DNA from 3 places in the Vibrio sp. NH-7 genome. Region 3 is predicted to be linked to each of the others. Evidence: riboswitches for the same ligand, from Rfam matches in the RefSeq annotation. Region 3 holds a riboswitch; each other region holds the start of a gene.

Region 1 (9,856 bases), on a different replicon from region 3:
ACATTACATTATGTAATGTTCAGTATTCATTGAGCCGACAAAATCTTAAATTGAAGAGTTTGATCATGGCTCAGATTGAACGCTGGCGGCAGGCCTAACACATGCAAGTCGAGCGGAAACGAGTTATCTGAACCTTCGGGGAACGATAACGGCGTCGAGCGGCGGACGGGTGAGTAATGCCTGGGAAATTGCCCTGATGTGGGGGATAACCATTGGAAACGATGGCTAATACCGCATAATAGCTTCGGCTCAAAGAGGGGGACCTTCGGGCCTCTCGCGTCAGGATATGCCCAGGTGGGATTAGCTAGTTGGTGAGGTAAGGGCTCACCAAGGCGACGATCCCTAGCTGGTCTGAGAGGATGATCAGCCACACTGGAACTGAGACACGGTCCAGACTCCTACGGGAGGCAGCAGTGGGGAATATTGCACAATGGGCGCAAGCCTGATGCAGCCATGCCGCGTGTATGAAGAAGGCCTTCGGGTTGTAAAGTACTTTCAGCAGTGAGGAAGGCGGGTACGTTAATAGCGTGCTCGTTTGACGTTAGCTGCAGAAGAAGCACCGGCTAACTCCGTGCCAGCAGCCGCGGTAATACGGAGGGTGCGAGCGTTAATCGGAATTACTGGGCGTAAAGCGCATGCAGGTGGTTTGTTAAGTCAGATGTGAAAGCCCGGGGCTCAACCTCGGAATTGCATTTGAAACTGGCAGACTAGAGTACTGTAGAGGGGGGTAGAATTTCAGGTGTAGCGGTGAAATGCGTAGAGATCTGAAGGAATACCGGTGGCGAAGGCGGCCCCCTGGACAGATACTGACACTCAGATGCGAAAGCGTGGGGAGCAAACAGGATTAGATACCCTGGTAGTCCACGCCGTAAACGATGTCTACTTGGAGGTTGTGGCCTTGAGCCGTGGCTTTCGGAGCTAACGCGTTAAGTAGACCGCCTGGGGAGTACGGTCGCAAGATTAAAACTCAAATGAATTGACGGGGGCCCGCACAAGCGGTGGAGCATGTGGTTTAATTCGATGCAACGCGAAGAACCTTACCTACTCTTGACATCCTCAGAAGCTTGTAGAGATACGAGTGTGCCTTCGGGAACTGAGAGACAGGTGCTGCATGGCTGTCGTCAGCTCGTGTTGTGAAATGTTGGGTTAAGTCCCGCAACGAGCGCAACCCTTATCCTTGTTTGCCAGCACTTCGGGTGGGAACTCCAGGGAGACTGCCGGTGATAAACCGGAGGAAGGTGGGGACGACGTCAAGTCATCATGGCCCTTACGAGTAGGGCTACACACGTGCTACAATGGCGCATACAGAGGGCGGCCAACTTGCGAGAGTGAGCGAATCCCAAAAAGTGCGTCGTAGTCCGGATCGGAGTCTGCAACTCGACTCCGTGAAGTCGGAATCGCTAGTAATCGTGGATCAGAATGCCACGGTGAATACGTTCCCGGGCCTTGTACACACCGCCCGTCACACCATGGGAGTGGGCTGCAAAAGAAGTGGGTAGTTTAACCTTCGGGGGGACGCTCACCACTTTGTGGTTCATGACTGGGGTGAAGTCGTAACAAGGTAGCGCTAGGGGAACCTGGCGCTGGATCACCTCCTTATACGATGATTATTGCGATGAGTGTTCACACAGATTGATGGTTTATGTAGTTTAAGAGATAGAACATCCCCCAAGATGTTCAACTTAGTGTCCCGTTCGTCTAGAGGCCTAGGACACCGCCCTTTCACGGCGGTAACAGGGGTTCGACTCCCCTACGGGATACCATTGGGTCGTTAGCTCAGTTGGTAGAGCAGTTGACTTTTAATCAATTGGTCGCAGGTTCGAATCCTGCACGACCCACCATTTCTCGATGGGGCTATAGCTCAGCTGGGAGAGCGCCTGCCTTGCACGCAGGAGGTCTGCGGTTCGATCCCGCATAGCTCCACCATTCGAGAAACTTCTTCCTATAAGAAGTAAAACTAATATGGGCGATTAGCTCAGTTGGGAGAGCACCTGCCTTACAAGCAGGGGGTCACTGGTTCGAGCCCGGTATCGCCCACCATCTTTAAGTGTTCTTGCAAAAGAATCTTTAAAAATGGTTTCATTAGAAATCTAGCTCTTTAACAATTTGGAAAGCTGACAAATCAACAAATTATTGTTGATTGTAAAGTTCTCAATGTTTGTCTTTATGACAAACACCAATACAACACATTCAAGTGTTCTTGGAATTTGAGTCCGGCAAAATCGTGTCTGCACATGTATAAAAATGCAGACAACTTTGGTTACTAACAAAGACCCTTTGGGGTTGTATGGTTAAGTGACTAAGCGTACACGGTGGATGCCTTGGCAGTCAGAGGCGATGAAGGACGTATTAACTTGCGATAAGCCCAGATTAGGTAGTAAAAACCATTTGAGTCTGGGATTTCCGAATGGGGAAACCCACTTACATAAGTAAGTATCCTGTTGTGAATACATAGCAGCAGGAGGCGAACCGGGGGAACTGAAACATCTAAGTACCCCGAGGAAAAGAAATCAACCGAGATTCCGAAAGTAGCGGCGAGCGAAATTGGACTAGCCCTTAAGCTTTACACGCGTTAGACGAACGGTCTGGAAAGTCCGACGATACAGGGTGATAGTCCCGTAGTTGACGATGTGTGTTCAGTGAAATCGAGTAGGGCGGGACACGTGATATCCTGTCTGAATATGGGGGGACCATCCTCCAAGGCTAAATACTACTGACTGACCGATAGTGAACCAGTACCGTGAGGGAAAGGCGAAAAGAACCCCTGTGAGGGGAGTGAAATAGAACCTGAAACCGTGTACGTACAAGCAGTAGGAGCACCTTCGTGGTGTGACTGCGTACCTTTTGTATAATGGGTCAGCGACTTATATTCAGTAGCAAGGTTAACCATCTAGGGGAGCCGTAGAGAAATCGAGTCTTAACTGGGCGTCGAGTTGCTGGATATAGACCCGAAACCAGGTGATCTAGCCATGGGCAGGTTGAAGGTTGAGTAACATCAACTGGAGGACCGAACCGACTAATGTTGAAAAATTAGCGGATGACTTGTGGCTAGGGGTGAAAGGCCAATCAAACCTGGAGATAGCTGGTTCTCCCCGAAATCTATTTAGGTAGAGCCTCGGACGAATACTACTGGGGGTAGAGCACTGTTAAGGCTAGGGGGTCATCCCGACTTACCAACCCTTTGCAAACTCCGAATACCAGTAAGTACTATCCGGGAGACACACGGCGGGTGCTAACGTCCGTCGTGGAGAGGGAAACAACCCAGACCGCCAGCTAAGGTCCCAAATTATAGCTAAGTGGGAAACGATGTGGGAAGGCTTAGACAGCTAGGATGTTGGCTTAGAAGCAGCCATCATTTAAAGAAAGCGTAATAGCTCACTAGTCGAGTCGGCCTGCGCGGAAGATGTAACGGGGCTAAGCTATAAACCGAAGCTGCGGCAATGACTTTTAGTCATTGGGTAGGGGAGCGTTCTGTAAGCCGTTGAAGGTGTGTTGTAAAGCATGCTGGAGGTATCAGAAGTGCGAATGCTGACATGAGTAACGATAAAGGGGGTGAAAAACCTCCTCGCCGGAAGACCAAGGGTTCCTGTCCAACGTTAATCGGGGCAGGGTAAGTCGACCCCTAAGGCGAGGCCGAAAGGCGTAGTCGATGGGAAACGGGTTAATATTCCCGTACTTCTTACAATTGCGATGGGGGGACGGAGAAGGCTAGGTGGGCCTGGCGACGGTTGTCCAGGTTCAAGTGCGTAGGCTTGAGAGTTAGGTAAATCCGGCTCTCTCTAAGGCTGAGACACGACGTCGAGCTACTACGGTAGTGAAGTCATTGATGCCATGCTTCCAGGAAAAGCCTCTAAGCTTCAGATTGTAAGGAATCGTACCCCAAACCGACACAGGTGGTCGGGTAGAGAATACCAAGGCGCTTGAGAGAACTCGGGTGAAGGAACTAGGCAAAATGGTACCGTAACTTCGGGAGAAGGTACGCTCTTGACGGTGAAGTCCCTCGCGGATGGAGCTATTGAGAGTCGCAGATACCAGGTGGCTGCAACTGTTTATTAAAAACACAGCACTGTGCAAAATCGTAAGATGACGTATACGGTGTGACGCCTGCCCGGTGCCGGAAGGTTAATTGATGGGGTTAGTGCTTGCACGAAGCTCTTGATCGAAGCCCCGGTAAACGGCGGCCGTAACTATAACGGTCCTAAGGTAGCGAAATTCCTTGTCGGGTAAGTTCCGACCTGCACGAATGGCGTAATGATGGCCACGCTGTCTCCACCCGAGACTCAGTGAAATTGAAATCGCTGTGAAGATGCAGTGTACCCGCGGCTAGACGGAAAGACCCCGTGAACCTTTACTACAGCTTGGCACTGAACATTGACCCTACATGTGTAGGATAGGTGGGAGGCTTTGAACCCGGTACGCCAGTATCGGTGGAGCCGTCCTTGAAATACCACCCTTGTAGTGTTGATGTTCTAACGTTGACCCCTTATCGGGGTTGCGGACAGTGCCTGGTGGGTAGTTTGACTGGGGCGGTCTCCTCCCAAAGAGTAACGGAGGAGCACGAAGGTGGGCTAATCACGGTTGGACATCGTGAGGTTAGTGCAATGGCATAAGCCCGCTTGACTGCGAGAATGACAATTCGAGCAGGTGCGAAAGCAGGTCATAGTGATCCGGTGGTTCTGAATGGAAGGGCCATCGCTCAACGGATAAAAGGTACTCCGGGGATAACAGGCTGATACCGCCCAAGAGTTCATATCGACGGCGGTGTTTGGCACCTCGATGTCGGCTCATCACATCCTGGGGCTGAAGTCGGTCCCAAGGGTATGGCTGTTCGCCATTTAAAGTGGTACGCGAGCTGGGTTTAGAACGTCGTGAGACAGTTCGGTCCCTATCTGCCGTGGGCGTTGGAAGATTGAAGGGGGCTGCTCCTAGTACGAGAGGACCGGAGTGGACGAACCTCTGGTGTTCGGGTTGTGTCGCCAGACGCATTGCCCGGTAGCTAAGTTCGGAATCGATAACCGCTGAAAGCATCTAAGCGGGAAGCGAGCCCTGAGATGAGTCTTCCCTGACCCCTTGAGGGTCCTAAAGGGTTGTTCGAGACTAGAACGTTGATAGGCAGGGTGTGTAAGTGCTGTGAGGCATTGAGCTAACCTGTACTAATTGCCCGTGAGGCTTAACCATACAACACCCAAAGGGTTTTGATGGACTCGATACAAGAATTAACTTGATTGTGTTTTGAGAGCACAAACAGCTTTCCAGATTAAAGAATTTGCTTGGCGACCATAGCGATTTGGACCCACCTGATTCCATGCCGAACTCAGAAGTGAAACGAATTAGCGCCGATGGTAGTGTGGGGCTTCCCCATGTGAGAGTAGGACATCGCCAGGCTTTAAATTATGGACACTTGCTTGATAGCGAGTACGCCACTGCGGAGTGGTAGTTCAGTTGGTTAGAATACCGGCCTGTCACGCCGGGGGTCGCGGGTTCGAGTCCCGTCCACTCCGCCACTTATTTCGAAACCTCGCTTAATGCGAGGTTTTTTCGAATCTACAATTTGAAAAGATTCTACAGGGGTGTAGCTCCAATTGGCAGAGCAGCGGATTCCAAATCCGCGTGTTGGGAGTTCGAATCTCTCCACCCCTGCCATATTTAAGGCTCTAGTCGAAAGACTGGAGCCTTTTTACTTTTTGATGTTGAAGTAATCAATTGGCAGAGCAGCGGATTCTCCGACTTATCAAAAACAGCGCGAGTTGGGAGTTCGAATCTCTGGAGCGCCAGCCCGGTCCACCTCTGCCATATTCAAAAGCCTCAGAAGAAATGCTGAGGATTTTTCGCATTTAAGCAATGTTATTTATCTTGAGTCGCTAGTTCGATTGAGACTTCACCTTGTCAGTCTCTTCTGTTTCTAACATATTCTAAGCTCTGGCGGGGTTATTTGTGTGAGCTAGTCATATTAACAGAGTAACTATTCTCGCTCGTACAGTTCAAAGACTAAGCTCTGTCCACAAATAAGTCATCTCTACACGGAGGAAATTCATTGAAGTTATCCCTCCACCCTAGGCTAATACGATAAAGTTGTATGCGTGTATTATTTGTATACAACGGGAAAAGTGATGCCTGTAACTTTTGAAATTTCAAACTTTGATTTAGATAAGTTAGCCATTTTCTGATCGATAAATAGCGAGTAAAAGCTACAATAGTGAGCAGTTAAATATGGGGGTGTCATGGGACAACTGTCTATTCTTGGGTTTATTGCACTAGGTGGAGCATTTGGTGCGTGTTCTCGTTACCTAATTTCTGAGCTGTGTGTCGTATTGCTGGGGCGAGGTTTTCCTTACGGTACGCTAACTGTTAATGTGGTTGGCTCTTTCATTATGGGCTTGCTCATTGCAGCTTTCGAAAATGAGCTGATTGCAACTGAGCCTTGGCGTCAAATCATTGGCCTTGGTTTCCTTGGTGCATTAACAACGTTTTCAACATTCTCTATGGATAATGTCCTTTTGATGCAGCAAGGTGCTTTTTTTAAGATGGGACTTAATGTACTGCTTAATGTTGTTCTGAGTATCTCTGCAGCGTGGATAGGATTCCAGCTACTTATTAAGAGTTAGCAATACGGCTCTTCTCGTTATTTTTATACAGGTCGGCTTGGTTTAACCAAGCCGATTTTATATACTATTTTCACTTGTCGGAGTGCCATAAGGCTGAGACCGTTAATTCGGGATCCGTTGAACCTGATCAGATTAGAATCTGCGAAGGGAACAGGAGAAGAGATCACTATATTTTCCCATCAGTGATCTATCTATATTCAAGCAACACATTTTGTGGTGTCTTGAAACCTCTTGTCGCATCTTTCCGCCAAGCATTTTTATCCAAACTAATTACAAAGCAAGGAAAAATGCTATGTCGAGTCGCAAGCAAGCGAGACTGGAAGCAAAACAGTTCATTGATACACTCTCGGTACAGCCGTACCCAAATTCAAGCAAAGTTTATGTAGAGGGTTCACGTCCTGATATTCGTGTGCCAATGCGCGAAATATCACTTGCTGATAGCCTTATTGGAGGCACTAAAGAAGCCCCTATTTTCGAGCCTAATGAGCCAGTTCGCGTTTACGATACCTCGGGTGTATACACAGACCCAAATCACACCATAGACCTTTACAACGGCTTACCTAAGCTGCGAGAAGGGTGGATTGAAGAGCGTGCCGATACTGAACTACTTGATGAAGTAAGCTCGCTATACACCAAAGAGCGCCTAGAAGATGAAACGCTAGACGAGCTTCGTTACGGCAATCTACCACGTATTCGACGTGCCAAAGATGGGCAATGCGTGACTCAATTGCACTATGCTCGCAAAGGCATTATCACCCCAGAAATGGAATATATCGCTTTGCGTGAAAATATGGGGCGAGCTCAATACCGTGATGAAGTGCTGAATCAGCAGCATCCAGGTCAAAGCTTCGGGGCGAACCTACCAAAGGACATTACCGCCGAGTTTGTTCGTAAAGAAGTCGCCGAAGGTCGCGCAATTATCCCTTCTAATATCAACCACCCAGAATCCGAACCAATGATCATTGGCCGTAACTTTTTGGTTAAAGTGAATGCCAACATCGGTAACTCATCGGTCACCTCTTCGATTGAGGAAGAAGTAGAGAAGTTAGTATGGGCGACGCGCTGGGGCGGGGATACCGTTATGGACCTTTCTACTGGACGTAATATTCACGAAACTCGCGAGTGGATTCTACGTAACAGTCCGGTTCCGATCGGTACCGTACCAATGTACCAAGCGCTTGAGAAAGTGAATGGTGTTGCGGAAAACCTTAACTGGGAAGTGATGCGTGATACTCTTATCGAGCAAGCAGAGCAGGGCGTTGACTATTTCACTATCCATGCCGGTTTACTACTTCGCTATGTACCAATGACAGCAAAACGCGTTACTGGCATCGTTTCTCGTGGTGGTTCGATCATCGCGAAATGGTGTTTAGCCCATCACCAAGAGAGCTTCTTATATACCCACTTCCGAGAGATCTGTGAAATCTGTGCCAAGTATGATGTGGCACTTTCTCTCGGTGATGGTCTGCGTCCTGGTTCGGTTGCCGATGCTAACGACGAAGCGCAATTTGCAGAGCTTCGTACCCTTGGTGAGTTAACCAAGATTGCGTGGGAATACGATGTACAGGTGATTATTGAAGGCCCTGGCCATGTTCCAATGCATATGATCAAAGAGAACATGGAAGAGCAGCTAGAGCATTGTCATGAAGCTCCTTTCTACACACTTGGTCCACTGACGACAGACGTCGCTCCTGGTTACGACCATATAACTTCAGGTATTGGCGCTGCTATGATTGGCTGGTATGGCTGTGCGATGCTTTGCTACGTCACTCCAAAAGAGCATCTTGGCTTACCAAACAAAGAAGACGTGAAAGTAGGCATGATCACTTACAAGCTTGCTGCACACGCCGCTGATTTGGCGAAAGGGCATCCTGGAGCACAAGTTCGTGATAATGCGCTTTCTAAAGCTCGCTTCGAGTTCCGCTGGGAAGACCAATTCAACTTGTCGCTCGATCCAGATACCGCACGCGCTTTCCATGATGAAACCTTGCCTCAAGAGTCTGGAAAAGTTGCTCACTTCTGTTCGATGTGCGGACCAAAGTTCTGCTCGATGAAGATCTCGCAAGAGGTACGAGAGTATGCGAAAGACACTGAGCAAGTTGCTGCGGACCAAGCTATCTCAATCAAAATGCTGGATGATCCTTTGGAGGGGATGCGTCAGAAATCGCAAGAATTTAGAGATACAGGTTCTGAGCTGTACCACCCAGCAGCACATGCCGAGGTAAGTGACTAATGAGCAAAATCCTTATTCCGTCATCATTGATAGAACTAACAGGTTTAGTTCAGCAATGTTTGTTGTTGGCGAAAGAACAGGGTTTTAGCATCGAAGACATTGAGTTGGGTGTGAGCCCAACTCAATCTATTCAGCTTGTTCGCGACCAACAGACCACACGCATAACGACAGATCTTATTGATGGTTATGACTCTGAGCATGAGAGTTCATTGGTGCTCTATTACCGCTCTGCTTTATCAGTAGAAGCGTGTGCTAAGCAACCGTCGAAAGCGATTTATATTGGCATTGCTGATACGCAGGTATCCGATGAAAAGGAGAAAGTGCATCAGCTTGATATCTGGCGTCACCCAATTAACAACGAAGTGAGAGCGCTTTCCATTAAGTCCAAACCCAACGCAATGTTCGATCCCGAACATCACCTTGCTTGGATAGTAACGCTGACAGTACTCGATTTTCCTATCGAAGATGCATTAACACTTGCTCGAGGAATGCTAACTCAACAAGCGAATGTTTCACGTGAAACACTGTTGAATGACAACCTTGACGAGGAACGATCCGTTCAGTGGGCTGACCAATTTGATGATTTCCCCACACCTGTACTGGAGGATAACCGACTAGGTATTCAAGTTGGTTGGTCTGCCCAAGGTGAGAGTGTTAGCTTTCCAACTCTAACTAAGCAAAGTCTGGGGCTCTATCCAGTTGTTGATGATGTTGATTGGATTGAGCGTCTACTGCCACTCGGCATCAACACTATTCAACTGCGAATCAAGAACCCACAACAAGCCGATTCAGAACAACAGATCATTCGAGCAATTGAGCTAGGTCGTCAGTATCAAGCACAAGTGTTCATCAATGACTATTGGCAGTTGGCAATCAAGCATGGCGCTTATGGCGTTCACCTAGGACAAGAAGACATAGAAGAATCGAATTTGGCTCAGCTAACCAAAGCCGGCATTCGTCTTGGTCTTTCTACTCATGGTTATTACGAACTACTGCGCATCGTACAAATTCATCCTAG
Region 2 (9,856 bases), on a different replicon from region 3:
AGCTTCTTAGATACCGCGGAGTTTCTTGGTCAACATGAAACTTTGTCAGAGTATGCATTGTATGACTTGGGGGCTTACCCAGCGGTCACGGCAGGGCACAGCTCAATCGTTGGTGAGGTATACCTTATTGATGACGACACCTTGGCTAAAATTGATGTGCTTGAAGATGTGCCGGTTGAGTACCGCCGTGAGCAAATAGACACGCCATTTGGTCGCGCTTGGATCTACCTCTATCAAGATACCAGTCAGTTGGATAGCTTGTTGGCTTCAGGGGACTGGTGCCAACGCATCTAGATGTGTCTGAGAGTGTTGACGCAAAAAGAAAAAGTCCGCTTTGTGCGGACTTTTTTGTGTTTTGAGGGCGCTATTTTTGCGCTCTTTCGTAAGATTCTAAAATTTCTTGGCGAGCGGCAGCGACGTCTTCCCAACCATCGACTTTCACCCACTTGCCTGATTCAAGCTCTTTATAACGCTCAAAGAAGTGCGTGATTTGCGCTTTAAGTAACTCAGGAATATCGCCCACATCTTGAATGTGGTCGTACTCTTTTGACAGTTTAGAGTGTGGCACGGCGACGACTTTGGCGTCTTCTCCTGATTCATCAGTCATTTTCAAAACGCCAACTGGACGACAGCGAATCACTGAACCTGGCATCAGCGGGTGCGGTGTTGGTACGAGTACGTCTACCGGATCACCATCGAGTGATAGCGTGTGGTTTACGTAACCGTAGTTACATGGGTAGAACATCGGGGCAGACATAAATCGGTCGACAAATACCGCGCCAGAATCCTTGTCGACTTCGTATTTTATCGGATCAGCATTGGCGGGAATTTCAATCACAACATAGATGTCATCGGGTAGAGATTTGCCTGTTGGTACGTCGTTTAAGCTCATTGCTAAAGTTCCTTTTTGTCTAAGTATGGGCTGAAATTTAACCAAAATACCTTACTGCTAAACTCGGTTTTTTGTAAATATTTGCGGCGAGACTTTGCTCAAGAAAATCAGATTATTCATGTATGAATAAAGAAAAGGCGCTCGATGAGCGCCTTTGTAGAAGGTTATTGATCGTCGTCTCGATTGAGCTCGAGGAACTCCTCAACCTTTTTCACCATGTTCTTTGAGCCCACGAAAAACGGTACACGCTGATGTAGTTCGGTAGGTTTGATGTCCATAATGCGATTCACGCCATCTGACGCCACGCCACCAGCTTGCTCGATGATGTAAGCCATTGGATTGCATTCGTATAGTAAGCGCAGTTTGCCGCTTGGGTGACTTTGCGTGCTTGGGTAGAGGTAAATACCACCCTTGAGTAGATTGCGGTGGAAGTCCGCGACTAAGGAGCCGATGTAGCGCGAAGTGTAAGGGCGCTTCTCGCTTGGCGCATTTTCTTGGCAGTACTTGATGTACTTTTTCACACCCATTGGGAAGCGAATGTAGTTTCCTTCGTTAATGGAGTAAATAGTGCCGTCTTCTGGGATCATCATGTTTTCATGTGACAAGCAGAATGTGCCAAGTGATGGGTCATAAGTGAAACCGTTAACTCCGTTACCAGTGGTGTATACCAACATGGTCGACGAGCCATAGATCACGTAACCAGCCGCAACCTGTTTGTGACCAGGTTGCAGGAAATCTTCTTCGGTTGGCGGAGTACCAATCGGTGAAACACGACGGTAGATAGAGAAAATCGTACCCACTGAAACGTTCACGTCGATGTTTGACGAACCATCAAGTGGGTCCATCAGCACAACATATTTTGCGTTTTTGTTGAGTTCTTTATTAAATGCTACTGCTTCGTCTTCTTCTTCACTCGCAACACCACAAACTTGGTCGCGAGCTTCTAGCGCTGCTTTAAACTTCTCGTTGGCGTAGACATCGAGCTTTTGCTGATCTTCACCTTGGACATTTTCTGTCCCGACTGCACCTGTAATGTCACCAAGGCCTGCGGCGTTGATTTCACGGTTTACAATTTTTGCAGCAAGGCGAATTGAAGAAAGTAGGGATGATAGATCACCGCTAGCGTGGGGGAAGTCCGCTTGCTTTTCAACAATGAACTCGCCAAGGGTGCGCATTCCAGACATGGTTATTCCTTAAAAGTCGCTTCTAAATAGTGGGGGATGTGGCATGGATGATCTCTATTTGGATCGTTTCGAAATGCCTGAGCTAAGTGTAAGAGCAGGATCTTTTTATTGGTAATGAACTAACTGCTTGAGATCTCAATTTATTTGTCGACTCTTTGCTGTGTTTTCATGACTCGTTTGGCTGGAATCAAGCTGTACACGGAGTGTGCGGTTGAGTAAGGCTTGTGTCATACAGTGATCAAAGTTGTTCGCTTTTTAAGGCTTTATCGCCATAATGAGTCCACTATTATTTGCCTGAAACAGGGTCAGTTTATGCATATTCATATCTTGGGGATTTGCGGCACATTTATGGGTGGTGCTGCAGTATTAGCTCGTCAACTTGGTCATAAAGTGACGGGGAGCGATGCCAACGTTTACCCGCCGATGAGCACGTTGCTTGAATCTCAAGGTATTGAAATTATAGAAGGATTTGACCCTTCCCAGCTTGAGCCTGCGCCAGACCTTGTGGTGATAGGTAATGCGATGAGTCGCGGCAACCCATGTGTCGAGCACGTACTTAACACTAATCTGCGTTACACCTCTGGACCGCAATGGTTACAAGAGTTTTTGCTGCACGATCGCTGGGTTCTAGCGGTCTCAGGTACGCACGGTAAAACCACTACATCAAGTATGCTAGCTTGGATCTTGGAAGCCTGCGGTTACCAGCCTGGATTCTTAGTCGGTGGTGTACTCGGCAATTTTGGCGTTTCTGCTCGATTGGGCGAAAGTATGTTTTTTGTTGTGGAGGCAGATGAATATGACAGTGCTTTTTTCGATAAGCGTTCTAAGTTTGTCCACTACCACCCGCGCACGTTAGTGATGAATAATCTAGAGTTCGATCACGCAGATATTTTTGATGATCTTGAAGCGATTCAGCGCCAATTCCACCATTTAGTGCGTACGGTGCCGGGCAATGGCCGTATCTTTGCTCCGAAACAAGATAAGGCTTTAGCCGATGTGCTCGAGCGTGGCTGCTGGAGCGAAACGGAATTCAGTGGCGAGCAGGGTGACTGGCAAGCAGAAAAAGTGGTGAATGATGGTTCTCACTTCAAGGTTTTTTTCCAAGGCAACCAAGTTGGGGAAGTGCGCTGGGATTTGGTGGGCGATCATAATGTCGACAACGCTCTTATGGCTATCGCAGCAGCAAGGCACGTCGGTGTAACGCCAGATCTTGCCTGTGACGCGCTCGGAAAGTTCATTAATACTAAGCGACGTCTGGAGTGTAAGGGAGAAATCGCAGGCGTGACGGTTTACGATGACTTTGCCCATCATCCAACGGCGATTGAACTCACTTTGGGTGGCTTACGTAACAAGGTAGGTCAACGTCGAATTCTTGCCGTACTTGAGCCACGCAGTGCAACCATGAAGCGCGGTGTCCATAAAGAGACACTGGCTGCATCGTTGCGAGCCGCTGATTCTGTATTCCTCTATCAGCCTGACTCCATTGATTGGTCTGTGGAGGATGTGGCTCAGCAATGCACTCAACCCGCTTGGACATCTAAGGATGTCGATGCGCTTGTCGAGATGATTGTTGCTGAGGCTCAGCCCGGCGATCAGATTCTGGTGATGAGTAACGGTGGCTTTGAAGGCATTCACGGTAAATTACTCGACCAATTGGCAAACAAGGCAAATTAGCAAAGAAGTATGCATTCAATGAACAATAAACAGAAAGCGATCACATTAGCCTTCACAGGGGCATCTGGCGCGCCTTATGGGCTGCGCCTACTAGAATGTTTGATCGCTGCCGACTACCAAGTTTTTCTTTTGATCTCCTCAGCTGCCCGCGTTGTGTTAGCCACAGAGCACGGCTTAAAGTTGTCTGCAAACCCTGAGTCGGCCAAGCAAGCGTTGGTCGAACATCTAAAGTGTGACGCTGATAAACTGATAGTCTGTGGTAAGGACGATTGGTTCTCTCCGGTTGCGTCGGGCTCTGCGGCACCGAAGCAGATGGTGGTTTGCCCTTGCTCTGCAGGCAGCGTGGCAGCGATCGCTCACGGCATGTCAGACAACCTGATTGAACGCGCAGCCGATGTGGTGATGAAGGAGCGCGGTCAACTATTGTTGGTTGTTCGTGAAACCCCGTTCTCGACGTTACACCTTGAGAATATGCACAAATTGTCCCAAATGGGCGTTACGATCATGCCAGCTGCGCCCGGTTTTTATCATCAGCCCAAGTCGATTGAGGATTTGATCGATTTCATGGTCGCTCGTATTTTGGATCATCTGGGTGTGGAACAAGGTTTGGTTCCTCGCTGGGGATATGATCACCGAGATTGATGGTTAGAGGAACGACTCTAGCTATTGAGTCTCATAACTATTACAATCAAGCCGATACTCATCGGGGAGCTATTCATTGAGTCAATGAAGCTGAGATCGAACCCTTACCATTTCGCGGTAAGTGTGTGGGACCCGTAGACCTGAACCAGATAATGCTGGCGTAGGAATTGAGTTAGGACATGCTGATTTTCAATCCAATTGTCCCTCAAACCTGTGCCGCTCAACAAGGAGAGAGCGAGCAGTGAAAACCACTCTGAGCACCATTTCATTCAGCGCAGTTGCGTTGGCCACACTATCTTCATTTTCCGTTACCGCCGCAGAAAAAGCGCTGACAGTTTACACTTATGACTCTTTCGCAGCCGATTGGGGCCCTGGTCCTAAAGTCGAAAAAGCTTTTGAAGCTCAATGCGGTTGTGACGTGAACTTTGTCGCGCTAGACGACGGTGTCTCTATCCTTAACCGCCTACGTCTAGAAGGAGAGAACAGCAAAGCTGACATCGTTCTTGGTTTAGACAACAACTTGATGGCGGAAGCAAAAAAGACAGGCTTACTCGCTGAGCACAGTGTCGATACGACTTCAGTGACACTGCCAAATGGTTGGAGCGATAACACTTTTGTCCCTTACGATTACGGCTACTTTGCGTTTGTCTACAACAAAGAAAAACTCGCGAATCCACCAAAAAGCCTCAAAGAGTTGGTGGATTCTCGTGATGACTTAAAGGTGATTTATCAAGACCCGCGTACCTCAACACCGGGTCAAGGTCTGATGTTGTGGATGAAGTCGGTGTATGGTGATGAAGTGACTCAAGCATGGCAAAACCTTGCGAAGAAGACCGTCACTGTGACTAAGGGATGGTCAGAAGCGTACTCCATGTTTTTAGAAGGGGAGTCTGATTTGGTTCTCTCTTACACCACCTCACCTGCGTATCACTTGATTGCGGAAGGGGACGCGAAGTTTGCTGCGGCCGATTTTGCGGAAGGTCACTACACGCAAGTTGAAGTGGCAGCAAAGGTGAAAGGCTCGAATAATCAGGCTCTTGCAGATCAATTTATGGCATTCATTCTCAGTGATGAGTTCCAATCTGTGATGCCAACGGGTAACTGGATGTACCCAGTAACAAGCGTAGAGTTACCTCAAGGATTTGAAACCTTGACTGTGCCAAACAAGGCATTGAGCTTCAGTGCGGATAAAGTTGCGGAAAACCGTAAGACTTGGATCCGTGAATGGCAAAGTGGGCTGACGTTCTAAGGGTATTTTTTGCGAAGCATTCCCAAAATAGGCTTATGGGTCGCGATGTTCATCGCGACCTTTATTATTTCTGCCTTAGCCGCTTTACTGATTGAAGCGCCCTCTTTGAATCTCGCTCAGGTGTGGCAAGACCCGTACTACCGCCACGTTACCAAGTTCAGTTTTTACCAATCTTTTCTTTCGACGCTGTTAAGTGTTGGGCTCGCTATACCAGTAGCTCACGCGCTTTCTCGTCGTCAATTTCCGGGTAAAAACTTGTTGCTGAAGCTGTTCGCAACCACGTTGGTATTGCCTGTCTTAGTCGGAGTGTTTGGCTTGCTTGCCATTTATGGCAATAGTGGTTTGTTGGCCGATGGTTTTGCCTACTTTGATAGCAAACTGCCTTTTTCGATTTATGGTTTGAACGGTATTTTGCTGGCGCACCTGTTTTTTAATTTGCCCTATGCGAGTCGGCTTTTGCTGCAATCTTTAGAGTCCATCCCAGAAGAGCAGCACAAACTCTGTGCGCATCTTGGTATGGGGGCGTGGCAAAAGTTCGTTTGGGTTGAGTGGCCACGCATAAAGCAGCAGCTTGCTCATGTTTGTGGTTTAGTGTTTATGCTCTGCTTTACCAGTTTTGCGACCGTAATGGCGCTTGGTGGCGGACCAAAATCGACGACCATTGAACTCGCCATCTATCAAGCGATCAAATTTGATTTCGATTTGCAAGCCGGTGCGCTATTGGCGATATGGCAGATGACGCTTTGTGGCATCATGGCGCTGATCATTCAGCGTTTGGGTAAACCGATATCAGTAAGCTCCGTGAGTACTACGAACAACCCCTATTTAGCCGGTAATCATTGGCGCAATAAAGTGTGGGATTACAGTTGGATTGGGCTCGCCGCCATATTGGTTCTGCCTCCTTTGGCAATGGTCATTGTCAGCGGTATCAATAGCCATGCGGTCCAAGTCTTTACAGATCCGCGTTTTTGGCATGCACTTTGGGCATCGCTGAAAGTGGCGACCCTTGCGAGTATGATCGCTTTGTTGGCGGGTATTACCATCTTGATCACCAGTCGTCGACTCCGGCTTAATGCTCGAGCGCGGCAAGCGGATCATATTGAACTGATCGGCACCATTATTTTGGTCACCCCCGGCTTGGTTGTTTCGACTGGGTTGTTTTTGTTGCTGCGCTCATTTACGGATGTATTCAGTCTGGCTTTCGTGGTGGTCGTGGCGGTGAACGCGCTGATGGGGCTTCCCTATGTGATTAAAACGCTCTCTCAGCCGATGCTACAGGTCGAGCAACAGTATCAGTATGTGTGTGCAAGCCTTGGGATGAAAGGGTGGCAACGGTTTAAAGTGGTTGAGTGGCGGGCGCTTAAAAAACCGATGGCGCACGCATTTGCTATTAGCTTCATGTTTGCGATTGGCGATCTGAGCGCGATTGCCTTGTTTGGTAGTCAAGAATTTCGCACTCTACCACTCTATCTGTTCCAGTTGCTGGGAAGCTATCAGATGGATGCGGCGGCGGTCGTTTCCCTGACATTGCTTCTTCTCAGTGTTGGCTGTTTCACGCTCATCGAAACGTTGTTTAAAGCGAACAAAAAGGTCAATCATGTTATCTCTGACTAAAGTGGATTATTACTACCACAACGAGTTGTTTCATTTTGATGTATCCGTTGAACAAGGTTCGATCACCGCCTTGATGGGACCAAGTGGGGCGGGCAAGTCGACGTTGCTGGCATTAGTGGCGGGATTCATCGAGCCTGTCAGTGGTTCGATTAGCGTGGAAGGGCGTGACATTGTTGGTTTAGAACCGCACCGGCGACCTTTTGCGATGTTATTTCAGGAACACAACCTATTTGCTCACCTGACCGTCAGACAAAATATTGGGCTTGGTTTGCACCCTGGGCTAAAGCTCAGTGATGAGCAGCAACGGAAAGTGGAGTTGGCGGCGCAGCAAGTGGGCGTGGCTGACTATCTTGACCGATTGCCAGAGCAGTTATCTGGCGGGCAGCGTCAACGAGTCGCCTTGGCGCGCTGCTTTGTGCAGTCTCATCCAGTTTGGCTGCTCGATGAACCGTTTTCCGCGCTCGATCCTATCTTACGTGAAGAAATGTTATCGCTGGTGGCAAAGTTAGCCAAAGAGAGAAATATCACCGTGCTGATGGTGACGCACCACATCAGTGACGCTAAAGCCATTGGCTCCGATTTTATCTTTGTTGCCAACGGGCGAGTGGAAGTGGCAGCAGGCGTTGAACAGCTCGTTTCCAACCACAGTAACCAAGCATTGAGTGAGTTCGTCAGAGCAGGCGAATAGAGGGCTTAAAGAAAAAGGATTGATGTGCGTGCATCAATCCTTTTTGTATTTGGTGCTAAACGTCTTCGTCGCTCAGCGCTTTTAGAACTTGGAAGATTTCGCGGTAAGATTTCGCAGGCTTACCTGCTTTTTTCTCTTTTGCCGCTTGGCGAGCAAGTTGACGCAGGCGCTGGCGATCTGCGTTTGGATAGAGTTCCATTGCATCGCCAATGGCTGCATCACCCTCTTCAACAATGCGGTCACGCAACTGCTCTAGCTTATGCAGGTGCGCTGTTGCTTGTGAGTGCTTATTGCGAACCCTGTCTAATGCGGCTTGCAGTGGCTCAGGATCTTCAAAGCGCATCAATTTACCAATGTATTGCAGTTGGCGGCGACGCGCTTCGTTTTTGAATCGTTGCGCATCTTTGATTGCTTCTGCGAGATCTTCGCTAAGCGGAAACTTTTCCAGCACAGAAGGTTTTAGGCTCACGAGCTCTTCACCTAACTGCTGCAGTTCTTCCATGTCGCGTTTCATCTCGGTCTTACTTACCCAGATGATTTCTTCTTCCTCTTCCCATGGCGCTTTTTGGTTTTTACGTGCCATTTCTCTGCCTTAATTTGACCATCTATTTCTCTATTTTAACAAGAATCGTGGGGAGAAAGCGAAATTCTTGTTATCCTAGAGAGAACAAATCTTTAGAACTAAGTTGATATGGACGTAAGAGAGCAAGTTGCTCAACAGCGCGTTGAGTTAGAAGCCGCAGTCGCTAAAGCGTTAGAGATGGCGGCAGAGAAGTCTGATGGTGCAGAAGTCGCGATCACGAAAACCACTGGCCTAAGTGTCTCTACTCGCATGTGTGAAGTGGAAAATGTGGAATTCAACAGTGATGGTGCGTTGGGCATTACGGTTTACCGTGGTCAACGTAAGGGCAGTGCATCAACCTCTGACTTAAGTGAAAAAGCGATTCAACAAACCGTATTGGCTGCGCTCGATATTGCTCAGTATACCTCTGAAGACCCTTATGCTGGTCCTGCGCCTAAAGAGTTGATGGTCAAAGAGATCCCAGATTTGGATCTATTCCACCCAGACACGCCTGATCCAGATTATGCTGCTCAGGTCGCCATTGCCGCTGAGAAAGCGGCGCTTGAGTACAGCGACAAAATTAAACAAAGCGATGGTGCGAGTTACGATAGCCATTATGGGCTGAAGGTATATGGTAATAGCCATGGTTTACTGGCGAGTTATGCTTCGAGCCGTCACAGTACAAGTTGTTGTGTGATTGGTCAGGGCGCTAATGGTGAGATGGAGCGAGACTACGACTACACTTTGTCACGTCATAAAGACGATCTTTGGTCTCCTGAAGCGGTAGGGCTAAAAGCGGCAGAAAAAACCATCAGTCGTTTGGATGCGCAAAAGCTCAAAACGGGTCAATACCCGATCATGTTTGCTGCAGATGTGGCAACCGGTTTGATTGGTCATTTGGTGATGGCGATCAGCGGTGGCAACTTATACCGCAAATCCTCATTCTTGCTCGATCAACTGGGTGAAAAGGTTCTGCCTGATTGGTTTAACATCGCAGAAAAGCCTCATGTACTGCGTGGTCTTGCCTCTAGTCCCTTTGATAGTGAAGGCGTCTTCACCCGAGACAGAGAGATCATTACCGATGGCGTGCTAGCGACGTATCTGCTAACGAGCTACGCCGCACGTAAAATGGATATGACGCCAACAGGCCATGCTGGTGGTATTCATAACTGGTATGTGCAATCAACGGGGCAGAATTTCGAACAAATGCTGAAAGAGCTAGGCACAGGCTTATTGGTTACAGAGACCATGGGCCAAGGTGTCAATATCGTGACAGGCGATTATTCTCGTGGTGCGGCAGGCTTCTGGGTGGAGAATGGTCAGATCCAGTTCCCTGTGTCAGAAATTACCA
Region 3 (9,856 bases):
TCATCGGCCCTACCATTCCCCCATCAGGGCTTATGGTGGTTTATGGCTCGCTTATGGGTGTGTCGATTGGCGGCTTATTTGCAACGGGTATCTTACCGGGCATCTTGGTGTGTCTGGTATGTATGGCAATCATTGGCGCAATGGGTAAACGCAAAAACCTCCCCAAAATGAGCCAGAAAGCGACGCTTGCTGAAGTACTGGATCACTTTAAAAACTCAGCCTTAGCATTGCTGATGCCACTTATTATTCTTGGCGGGATTGTGTTTGGCATTGTGACGCCAACGGAAGCGGCATCAATCGCGGTGGCTTACGCGCTGGTGATTGGTACCTTCATCTACCGGAATCTAACGCTCAGCGCACTCTTTCAAATGGTGATTCGCACGGCACAAATCTCGGCGGTTATCTATCTCATCATTGGTTCCGCTTCGATTCTTGGCTGGTGGCTGAGCTTTAATCAGATCCCACAGATGATTGCGGACATGTTTATTTCATTGTCGGATAACCCACATGTGATTTTGGCGCTGATCATCGCGCTTCTACTCACGGTTGGCATGATCATGGATATCAATGTGATGTTGATTATCCTAGCGCCAATCTTAGTGCCATTGACGATGGAAATCGGTATGGACCCGCTGCATGCAGGTATCGTCTTTATTCTTGCTCTTAATATCTCATTGATGACACCGCCAATAGGGGCTTGCTTGTTCGTCCTTTCATCCGTCACTGGAGCAAAATAGAAGGCATATCGAAAGAGTTAATGCCGTTCCTTATCGGCCAACTGCTGCTGTTATTCGCTATCGCATTTTTCCCAGACATAGTGCTGTTTATCCCACGACTGCTGGGCTACTAGCGCTGCAACACCCTGACCCTACAAATCCTGGCTATTGCATTAGCCTAGCCAGGTAATAACTAAAATTCATACATAATGGAGTTATTATGAAAAAGCTAACCAAATCACTGATCGCAACTGCTCTGGCAACCAGTCTATTTACCGCCCCTTTTGCTATGGCAGAAAAGGTCCTGCGTATCGGCCATGACAACAAAGCTGACATCATGGAGAACCCTGCCCACGCGTTTACTGGGGTGTTTAAAAACATTGTTGAAACGGCAACCAACGGTGAAATTAAGGTTCAAGTATTTCCTAGCAACCAGTTAGGGACGGCGAAAGAGCACATTCAGATGGTACGTGATGGTCAGCTGCAAGGGACACTTTCGCCAGTTGGTCCTCTTGCCGGTTACTACCCACGTATTGGTGTATTGGATGTGCCTTTTGCATTTGATAACAACGCGTCTACCTATGAAGTGCTTGATGGCAAGTTTGGTAAGGCATTAGCGGGCGACATTGAGGCAGAACTGAAAGATGTCAAAATCTTAGGCTTCCCAGATACAGGCGGCTTCTTCTCAGTGACTAACTCTAAGCGCGCCATTGAAGATCTCGATGATTTTAAAGGTCTGCGAATTCGTACCATGACGCTGCCAACACACCAAAAAATCATTCAGTCTCTGGGCGCTGAAGCGTATCCGCTCTCGTGGGGCGAAGTCTATTCATCTCTGCAAACAGGCGTGATTGATGGCCAGATGAACCCTGTACCTACGGTCTCTTTCGCTAAGTTTAACGAAGTGCAGAAATACCTAACTCTGACGAATCATTTGTTTGCCCCATACACTTTCATGGTGAACAAAAGCTTTTACGATGGGTTAACGGAAGAAGAGAAGAAGATTGTTTCCGATGCGGTCGAGATCGCGTTAAGTGCTAACCGCGGTCTATCTCGTTTGATTGAGGCATCAAGTGATCGCGGTCTAGAAGAGCTGAAAAAACGTATGAAGGTTAATTCGTTGACGGCTGAGCAGCGTGAGTCAATGCGAAAAGCAACGCAGCCTGGTGTGATTGCTTACGTGAAAGAAACACACGGTGATAAAGGTGCCGAACTTCTCAATCTATTCCTTGAGGAAGTCGATAAAGCCAACCAATCTACCTATTTGAAATAGGCTCTCTCCAGCCACTTGCCCCGACACGCGTTGGGGCTTTTTTGTTTTTAAGGGATAAGTATCCCGTCGTGCTGTCGATAGCGAAGTTCTACTTTCTCATTTTACAGAGCCTAAAAACGCAAAAGCTGGCGATTAAGCCAGCTTAGTTTTTTGGGTTAGCACATTAAGATTCTTTGTTCGCGTTTTTGTTCGACTCTTTCCAATACTGAATACGAACGCGATGCAATTGTGCTTTTCTCATTTTCTTCATGATATTCCCTCACGTAAATACAAATCCGCTCTTCACTGAGCTAATGTGAATCAAGTTCCTCATGAACAAGACTCAATTTAGCCGCCAATTTTTAAAAAAGCTAGGGTTTGGTTCACATTTTTTTGCATGTATGCCGTACCTTATTTACCAAAATTGAACCATAGCGCACTTTAATGAGTTTGCCATGTAAGTGTCGTTTTTCTGTAAAGGGTTCTTAACCCATAAGAAACAATAAGTTAATTTCTCTGTCATTTACGGCTTCTACCATTCCTTGGCAATTTTAATTAAAACTAAGCAAGGAGTCAGCAATGTGTCCAGTTTCAAGCGATAAGCGTGATAATCAGGATTCTGAGTTCAGCCAAATGATCGATGCTCGTCTGTCGAGACGCCGATTTTTAGCTGGAACAGCGGCAGTAAGTGCAAGTGCATTTCTCTCGCTAAACCCGATCACAAAGGCTTTCGCTGCAAAAGGTGAAAGTGCTCTGCTCAACTTTGAAGCGGTTCCAGCATCGACAGCTGACGCATTCATCGTACCGAAAGGTTATAAAGCGACCCCATTACTTTCTTGGGGAGACCCAATCTTTAATGGCGCGCCTGAGTTTGACCCAAGTGGTAAGCAAAGCTCTGACGCGCAGCTTCGTCAGTTTGGTGATAACACCGACGGTATGAGCTTTTTCCCAATCAATGACAACCGCGCAGTGATCGCGGTAAACAACGAGTACACCAATTACGATTTGCTGTTTGATCACGGCGGAAAGGCGATGACAGCAGACGACGTTCTTAAAGCGCAAGCAGCGCATGGCGTTACCGTGTTTGAAATTATCAAATCCGATACCGGTTGGACGCTCGACAAAAGCGGCGCACGCAATCGACGCATTACCGCAAACACGCCTATGAGGCTAACCGGCCCGGCTGCGGGGCACGATCTGATGAAAACCGAGCTAGACCCTTCAGGTATGAAGCCGCTTGGCACATTCAACAACTGTGCGAATGGCCAGACGCCTTGGGGAACGTACCTCACGTGTGAAGAGAACTTTAACGGCTACTTTGGTACTAGCGCGAGCGCAGAGCTAAGTGATGATCACAAGCGTTATGGTGTGAAAGCGGCGAAGAGCAAGTATCAGTGGCATGACAGCGACGAGCGTTTTGATGTGGCAAAACACCCGAACGAACCACATCGCTTCGGCTGGGTTGTCGAGATTGACCCGAATGACCCAACATCAACGCCGCTAAAGAGAACAGCTTTAGGTCGTTTTAAGCATGAAAATGCAGCGTTACTGATCAACGATGACGGTCATGTGGTTGTGTATCTCGGTGACGATGAGCGCGGAGAGCACTTATACAAGTTTGTGTCGAAGAACAAATATCAGCCAGGCAACGACAAAGCAAACCGCAACCTACTGGAAGAGGGCACTCTGTTTGTCGCCAAATTTGAAATGGATGACAATGAGCTCAAAGGCAAAGGTCAGTGGATTGAGCTGACACATGGCAAGAACGGTTTAACCAAAGAGAACGGTTTTAACGACCAAGCAGAAGTGATGATTTTTGCTCGCCGTGCTGCGACACAAGTTGGAGCCACCACGATGGATAGACCTGAGTGGGTTGCGGTTCATCCAAACAACAACCATGTGTTCTGTACGCTAACCAACAATAAGAACCGAGGTGTGAAAGAAGGTCAACCTGTTGGTGGTCCTAACCCTCGTAAAGAAAACCACTACGGTCAAATTGTGCGTTGGGTACCGCAAGCCGGTGACCATACCAGTGCGGGATTTGAGTGGGACCTTTACTTAATTGCAGGTAACCCTGAGGTCCACAAAGGTAACCTATATGCAGGAAGTGCCAACATTACCGCAGATAACATGTTCAATAGCCCAGACGGGATTGGTTTCGACTCTGCGGGACGTTTGTGGATTCAAACCGATGGTAACTACTCGAACAAAGGGGACTTTGCAGGACAAGGCAACAACCAAATGTTGTGTGGTGACCCAATGACTGGCGAAGTTCGCCGTTTCTTGACAGGGCCAATTGCATGTGAAATCACGGGGCTGACTTTCTCAGCAGACAACAAAACGATGTTTGTGGGTGTCCAGCACCCAGGTGAAAAAGGCGCGCCTTCTCACTTCCCAGGTGGTGGTAACAGCAAGCCGCGTTCAACGATCATGGCGATCACCCGTGAAGATGGCGGCGTGATTGGCGCATAATCACGATTAAAGTGGTGTAATCAAAGCTTCAGAGTGCCTGACTCTGGAGCTTTTTTTATTCTCAGTTCCTTAAAAGTTGATACCAGCGCGACTATCTGTACTGCACAAAGCCTAAAAGCCAAAAATGGATAATATCTCCATTATTGAAACAGCAATGGCTAGGCTGTTTTTTACCAATTACTCTCCGCAAAGACAGGGCAACACTGAAATATCGCGCCTTGTTGGGAGTTAATTACGTGCTAGATTTGGTTTTTTACAAGCTTGTAACGTCAACTCTCAGTCACTTTTTTGTCAATTAATTGCTCTCGCAAGAGGAAAGTTAGCGCAAGTTTAAGTGGTAATTTTGCCGTCTTGAGCGGGATGCAAGCTCAAAAGCAAGAAAAGTGTGACTTTGTATAAATTAGCTACTAAATCTAGTTGCTTCGTTTGTACGGTATGTCTATATTGAAAGAGTACCCAAACTAACCAAAGGTGTTTAGACCAAGTCGATTTCAATAGTTAATACGAATACACTGCACGATACAGAAACACAACTTTGCGCGATTTTGCGCTGTGTGATTCCCAAACGTAAAAGAATAAAGTATTGCATGACGGCCTTCGCGATTTAGCGGCATCTTATGGTTAGCCAGGTATTGGTGATGTTAACCATGGAGGAGATTAGGCTATGATATCAGTGATTCTATTCGCATTAGCAATTGTGGTTTTCTTCTGTTGTTGGACTGCCCAACACGGTCTACCTGTGTTAGGAATGAAGCTCGATGAGACCGACCAACTTCTATTGTCGGAAGTGCTCGGTGAAGAAGTTCTAGAAGCATAAGCTACCCACTCAGTCGCGCAGGGGGCACCTACGGGTCCTCCTAGTGCCTGCCTTACTATATACTCCCCGCTATTCTCTCTTTGCAATACTGTGCTCAATGGTCTCCTTAACGGTCTTAAACCTTGCCGGCCAATCGCGGTTCTTTTTTGAAAGTAAGTAGAGGCTCTCGGTTATTGAGCTTGGTAATGGATAGACCGTGACCTGCTCTCGGTGGGTAAAACTTTCCAACGTGCTTTTGGGCAAAATAGTAAACCCTAGTCCTTTCGATACAGGCAGAAGAATTTGCGCAATCTGATTGACGTAGCCCGTCATCGGGACGTCATTCATGGCTAGGCTAGCGAGCTCGGGATCATCGAACTGTGAAAAATAGAGCGCGAAGTAGTGGGCAGCATCAGGGTGACGAATAAACCCTAGCTGCTTGAGAGTGTCTACGCTCATTGGCTGCTTACTCGCAGGATGCTTGGCGGGTAACATCAGGCACAGAGGCTCATGCCCGAGTTTTTCGCTGTGGAAGCGAGCGTCATTCGGCACTCGTGTCACAATCCCAAGGTCGGCGCGATCGTCAAGTATGTCATTGAGGATTTTATGCTCCGGCGCTGCCTCGACTTGTGGAATGAGTTTTGGGTGATGACTTTGCAACTCCAGCAAGGCGGGGTAAAGCATCAGGGCCATTGAACCGGAGCAAGAGAGCGACACGGTTCCGGCATAAGGATCGTCTTCGCCCAATGAGGCAAGGAGCTGCTGTTCACTCTTCTCAAGACGTTTGGCGTAGTCGTAAACGGCGCTTCCTTGCTCGGTAATCGAGAAACTTTTCTTATCTCGCTTAATCAATAGATAGCCGCATGCTTCCTCAAGCTTTTTTATGTGCTGAGTGACGCCTGGCTGAGTCATGAACAGCTTATCTGCCGTTTTGGTAAAGTGGCCTGTATCGATAAGAGTGGTAAACGTTTTTAACCAAGTAGGGTTGAGCATGATGCTGACTTCATAAAATTCCATTATGAAAATTAGATTAAGCGATAATTACTGGTTTGTGTAGCAACCCTTGTCTGAACGGCAAAATTATTGTGTGCATCACGCTTATGATTGCTGTTATTATTCTCAGCAAATAGTCGGGGGGCCTGACCATCATCGATGGCATGGCTGAGATCGCACTGCGAGACCCGTTGAACCTGATTCAGTTAACACTGACGTAGGGAACTATTCGCGTGACACTGGGTAGAGTGTCCGCACTCGCTGGCAATTTCTCTGCTGGATGAGAGTTCCTGTACGTCTTGTAATAGGAGCACTCATGCCACATTCACAAGACAATATCCCCATCGTATTGACCATTGCTGGTTCAGATAGTGGCGGCGGCGCGGGCATTCAAGCCGACATCAAAGCCATCTCTGCAACCGGAAGCTATGCGTGTTCGGTCATTACTGCCATCACGTCACAAAACACCCTCGGTGTATCCGCCATACATCCTATCCCCGTTGCTCATATTGAAAGTCAGCTCGATGCCGTTTTTTCAGATCTCAACATCGTTGCTGTAAAAGTAGGGATGCTCGCAGACAGCGAAATCATCGACATGGTTGCGCGAAAGATTCGTCAATATCAACCAAAGCATCTTGTGGTAGACCCTGTGATGGTGGCGACCAGTGGCGATTTGTTGCTAAAACACCGCGCGATAGAGGTCTTGAAGCGTGAGTTGCTGCCATTGGCCGATCTCATTACTCCTAATTTGCCAGAAGCCGCCGCCCTTATTGGCGGGCAAGTGCCTAAAACCGAGGATGATATGGGGGCGATGATAGAGCAACTGAGAGGGATCGGAGCGAATGCTGTTTTGCTCAAAGGAGGGCACCTTGAGAGCGATGACAACAGCAATGACCTACTGATTGAGGCCAAAAGTAGTGACTTATTGCGCGCGCGACGCTTTGCGACGAAAAATACCCACGGCACTGGTTGCACCTTGTCATCAGCGATTGCGTCTTATCTCGCTCAAGGGAATCGTCTTCACAAGGCGGTGTATCTTGGCAAGCAGTATATTTCTCAAGCGATCTCTCATGCTGATGAGCTCACAGTGGGTCGTGGCCATGGCCCAGTTCATCACTTTTTCCCCGGTCATATCAATGTGAGATAGCCCTTTATTGACTCGAGTGAAAGAGGAAATTGACGTCGTTTTGCGATCATCTTTGGCTGCTGAAATGAACTTTCATCGAATTGACATAGTGTTGATAAAGCTCGCAACAAACAGGCGTTTAATACGGTTCATGTTGAGTTGTGGAGCGGTGAATTCGAGTGAAAAACTATCTGATGAAAAAGCAGTATGGCTTGGGGTTATTGGCCATCTTGGTGCTATTGGTTTCTCCAATGTCACTGCTAGTTAGTCATATCGATTTACTGGGTGACGTCTCTTTCGAAGAAGGGCTTTTTTATACTCTTCTCACCGATTCCGCTGGCTCACAAGGCTTTCTCATTACCTTGCTAGTGCTGTCATTGTTGGTCTGGAGAAAACGCCCGTCTACTCAAAACTTGCTTGCCAACGGCGTCCAACTGGGGGTGATTTTGTTGATTGGTTTTGCGGCCAAAACTGGGCTGAAAATCATGACAGAAAGCCCTCGACCTTACACGGAACTTTTGTCTCACCAGCTTCTCATTCCGCAGCCGGAGCATTTTTACAAGCTCAACTCGACACAAAAAGCTGAAGTTATTGATGGCATTTCGACTCAAGTAAGCCAATGGAGAACTCGTCATTGGCAAGGCGAAAAAGATTATTCGTTTCCTTCAGGTCATACGATTTTCGTGGCCATCTGTATCGCGTTTTTTGGTGGGCTATTTGTGCAATCAAGAGAGTACGGACTCGCCGCTGCGCTCATGTTGTGGGGGCTCGGTGTTGCGTATAGCCGACTGTGGCTCGGAATGCACCGACCAATAGACCTTGTAGGTTCTATCGTCTTTGTTTCCGCGGTTTATCTATTGGTGCCTCAGTTCCATACTTTGAGCGAAAAGATCCTCCTCAAGCTTCCAATCTTGACTCACAAATAGACCGGCTCAAATAAAGCGTTTGTTTAGAGATCCCGCATTAGCGTCTCTAACTCTTCGTTGGCTGAATCAATCAAGCGGTTGATTTCTTCCGCGTCTTTGTTGGTTAACTCAAGTTGCCAAGGTTTTTGCTCGCCCTGAGCAGACAATCGAGTATATTGGCCAACTTTTCTAAAGCTCAGCTCAGAAAATTCGGCTTGGTGACGAACCTTGTTTTCCTTAATGTCGACATCAAGTAAGCCGACAGGATTGATCTCCACATGAGCATGGTTTTGGTCATGAAGTTGATAGTCTCTATGTACGGAAATCATAAGCGGCTCCTTACTATTGTGAACGGGTGTTTAAACAAGTGTAGGATAGGGAATTTGAACGCTACTCGAAATAAATACCAAGATTGATCTGGCTTAATAAACGCGACGATTTTTGCTGACAACGTCAGCATTGGCATTAAAAAAAGCTGCCAGAGGCAGCTTGTTCGTTAGGCTTGGCTGAGGGGGCTCAGTATTTCTCTGCGGTTGGCTCTGACGATAAAGATCACGCCGATCAAAGGGACCACTACAGCGGCAAATGGAATCATGCCTGCGCCAAAGTGACTGTCTATCACCACACCTCCTAAGAACCCGCCAAATGCGTTGGCCAAATTAAACGCGGAGATGTTTGCAGTTGCCGCGAGCTCTTGTCCTTCGCCACCGTGGTTCATGACTCGTAACTGCATAGCTGGAACATTCGCGAAAGAGGCAATACCGAATACAAAGGCAGCAGCGATAAAGAACCAAGAATGGCTAAGGCTTAGCCCAACCAAAAGCAGTGAAACAATCATTGCCAAAGCCCAATAGATGGATGCGTTATGAAGATTTTTATCTGAGGAACGTCCACCCAGATGGTTGCCGATGATCAAACCAATCCCAACGATAACGAGAATCCATGTTACGTCTTGCGCATCGAATCCGCTAACGTGCATAGCGATGGGCGCTAAGTAACCATACAAGGTCATAAAGCCCGACCAAACCAATACGGTAACCGTTAAACTGATGAGAAGTAGAGGATTCTTAAATGCAATTAACTGAGTTTTGACCGCTTTTGCTTGCTCGTGTCCATTTGATTGAATCACAACCGCAATAAAGAACAAAGCGATGGCACCGAAGGCCGCGACGGTAAGGAAGGTAGTATGCCATCCAAATTGCAGACCAATCCAAGTGCCCCCTGGCACCCCTAACACGTTTGCTAAGGTTAAGCCTGCAAACATCTGTCCAACGGCGCGGCCAGCCATGCTTTTTTTAACCAGTCCTGTCGCAACCACAGCACCAATACCGTAAAACGGACCTTGAACCAAACCTGTGATTACGCGGCTGGTCATCAATATCCAATAGTTTGGGGCGTAAGCAGAAAGTAGGTTACCAAGAATAAATAGCACCATTAGCCCAGCCAGCACCTTCTTCTTATTGAAACGAGCGAGGTATATCGTGAGGAGTGGGCCGCCAAACACAATCGCAAGTGCGTAGCCACTAATTAGGTAGCCCGCTTGACCTTCAGTAATTGAAAGAGTGTGAGCAACTTGAGGCAATATGCCCGCAATAA

What was found. A riboswitch is a leader RNA that binds a small molecule or an ion and turns the genes downstream of it on or off. The one in region 3 is predicted to bind thiamine pyrophosphate.
Region 1: it holds a riboswitch for thiamine pyrophosphate, as region 3 does, so the genes downstream of both, thiC (phosphomethylpyrimidine synthase ThiC) here and thiD (bifunctional hydroxymethylpyrimidine kinase/phosphomethylpyrimidine kinase) in region 3, are expected to answer to the same signal.
Region 2: it holds a riboswitch for thiamine pyrophosphate, as region 3 does, so the genes downstream of both, thiB (thiamine ABC transporter substrate binding subunit) here and thiD (bifunctional hydroxymethylpyrimidine kinase/phosphomethylpyrimidine kinase) in region 3, are expected to answer to the same signal.

Annotation. Positions count from the first base shown of each region.
Region 1 covers NZ_CM132187.1:3,037,138-3,046,993, reverse strand. Annotated here, with positions in the region: rRNA gene ACUALS_RS14190 (16S ribosomal RNA) at 48-1,599, shown strand; tRNA gene ACUALS_RS14185 (tRNA-Glu) at 1,688-1,763, shown strand; tRNA gene ACUALS_RS14180 (tRNA-Lys) at 1,766-1,841, shown strand; tRNA gene ACUALS_RS14175 (tRNA-Ala) at 1,851-1,926, shown strand; tRNA gene ACUALS_RS14170 (tRNA-Val) at 1,965-2,040, shown strand; rRNA gene ACUALS_RS14165 (23S ribosomal RNA) at 2,290-5,178, shown strand; rRNA gene rrf (5S ribosomal RNA) at 5,270-5,385, shown strand; tRNA gene ACUALS_RS14155 (tRNA-Asp) at 5,428-5,504, shown strand; tRNA gene ACUALS_RS14150 (tRNA-Trp) at 5,567-5,643, shown strand; gene crcB (fluoride efflux transporter CrcB) at 6,222-6,605, shown strand; TPP riboswitch at 6,674-6,772, shown strand; gene thiC (phosphomethylpyrimidine synthase ThiC) at 6,898-8,838, shown strand; gene ACUALS_RS14135 (thiamine phosphate synthase) at 8,838-9,856, shown strand, end outside.
Region 2 covers NZ_CM132187.1:2,706,178-2,716,033, reverse strand. Annotated here, with positions in the region: gene ACUALS_RS12555 (gamma-glutamylcyclotransferase family protein) at 1-294, shown strand, start outside; gene ppa (inorganic diphosphatase) at 365-892, opposite strand; gene fbp (class 1 fructose-bisphosphatase) at 1,057-2,076, opposite strand; gene mpl (UDP-N-acetylmuramate:L-alanyl-gamma-D-glutamyl-meso-diaminopimelate ligase) at 2,389-3,750, shown strand; gene ACUALS_RS12535 (flavin prenyltransferase UbiX) at 3,769-4,392, shown strand; TPP riboswitch at 4,445-4,576, shown strand; gene thiB (thiamine ABC transporter substrate binding subunit) at 4,634-5,641, shown strand; gene thiP (thiamine/thiamine pyrophosphate ABC transporter permease ThiP) at 5,651-7,255, shown strand; gene thiQ (thiamine ABC transporter ATP-binding protein) at 7,239-7,943, shown strand; gene yjgA (ribosome biogenesis factor YjgA) at 7,999-8,526, opposite strand; gene pmbA (metalloprotease PmbA) at 8,635-9,856, shown strand, end outside.
Region 3 covers NZ_CM132188.1:1,453,175-1,463,030, reverse strand. Annotated here, with positions in the region: gene ACUALS_RS20955 (TRAP transporter large permease) at 1-737, shown strand, start outside; gene ACUALS_RS20950 (TRAP transporter substrate-binding protein) at 937-1,989, shown strand; gene ACUALS_RS20945 (PhoX family protein) at 2,548-4,440, shown strand; gene ACUALS_RS20940 (hypothetical protein) at 5,105-5,257, shown strand; gene ACUALS_RS20935 (LysR family transcriptional regulator) at 5,327-6,229, opposite strand; TPP riboswitch at 6,358-6,470, shown strand; gene thiD (bifunctional hydroxymethylpyrimidine kinase/phosphomethylpyrimidine kinase) at 6,546-7,376, shown strand; gene ACUALS_RS20925 (phosphatase PAP2 family protein) at 7,535-8,281, shown strand; gene ACUALS_RS20920 (hypothetical protein) at 8,305-8,589, opposite strand; gene ACUALS_RS20915 (MFS transporter) at 8,757-9,856, opposite strand, start outside.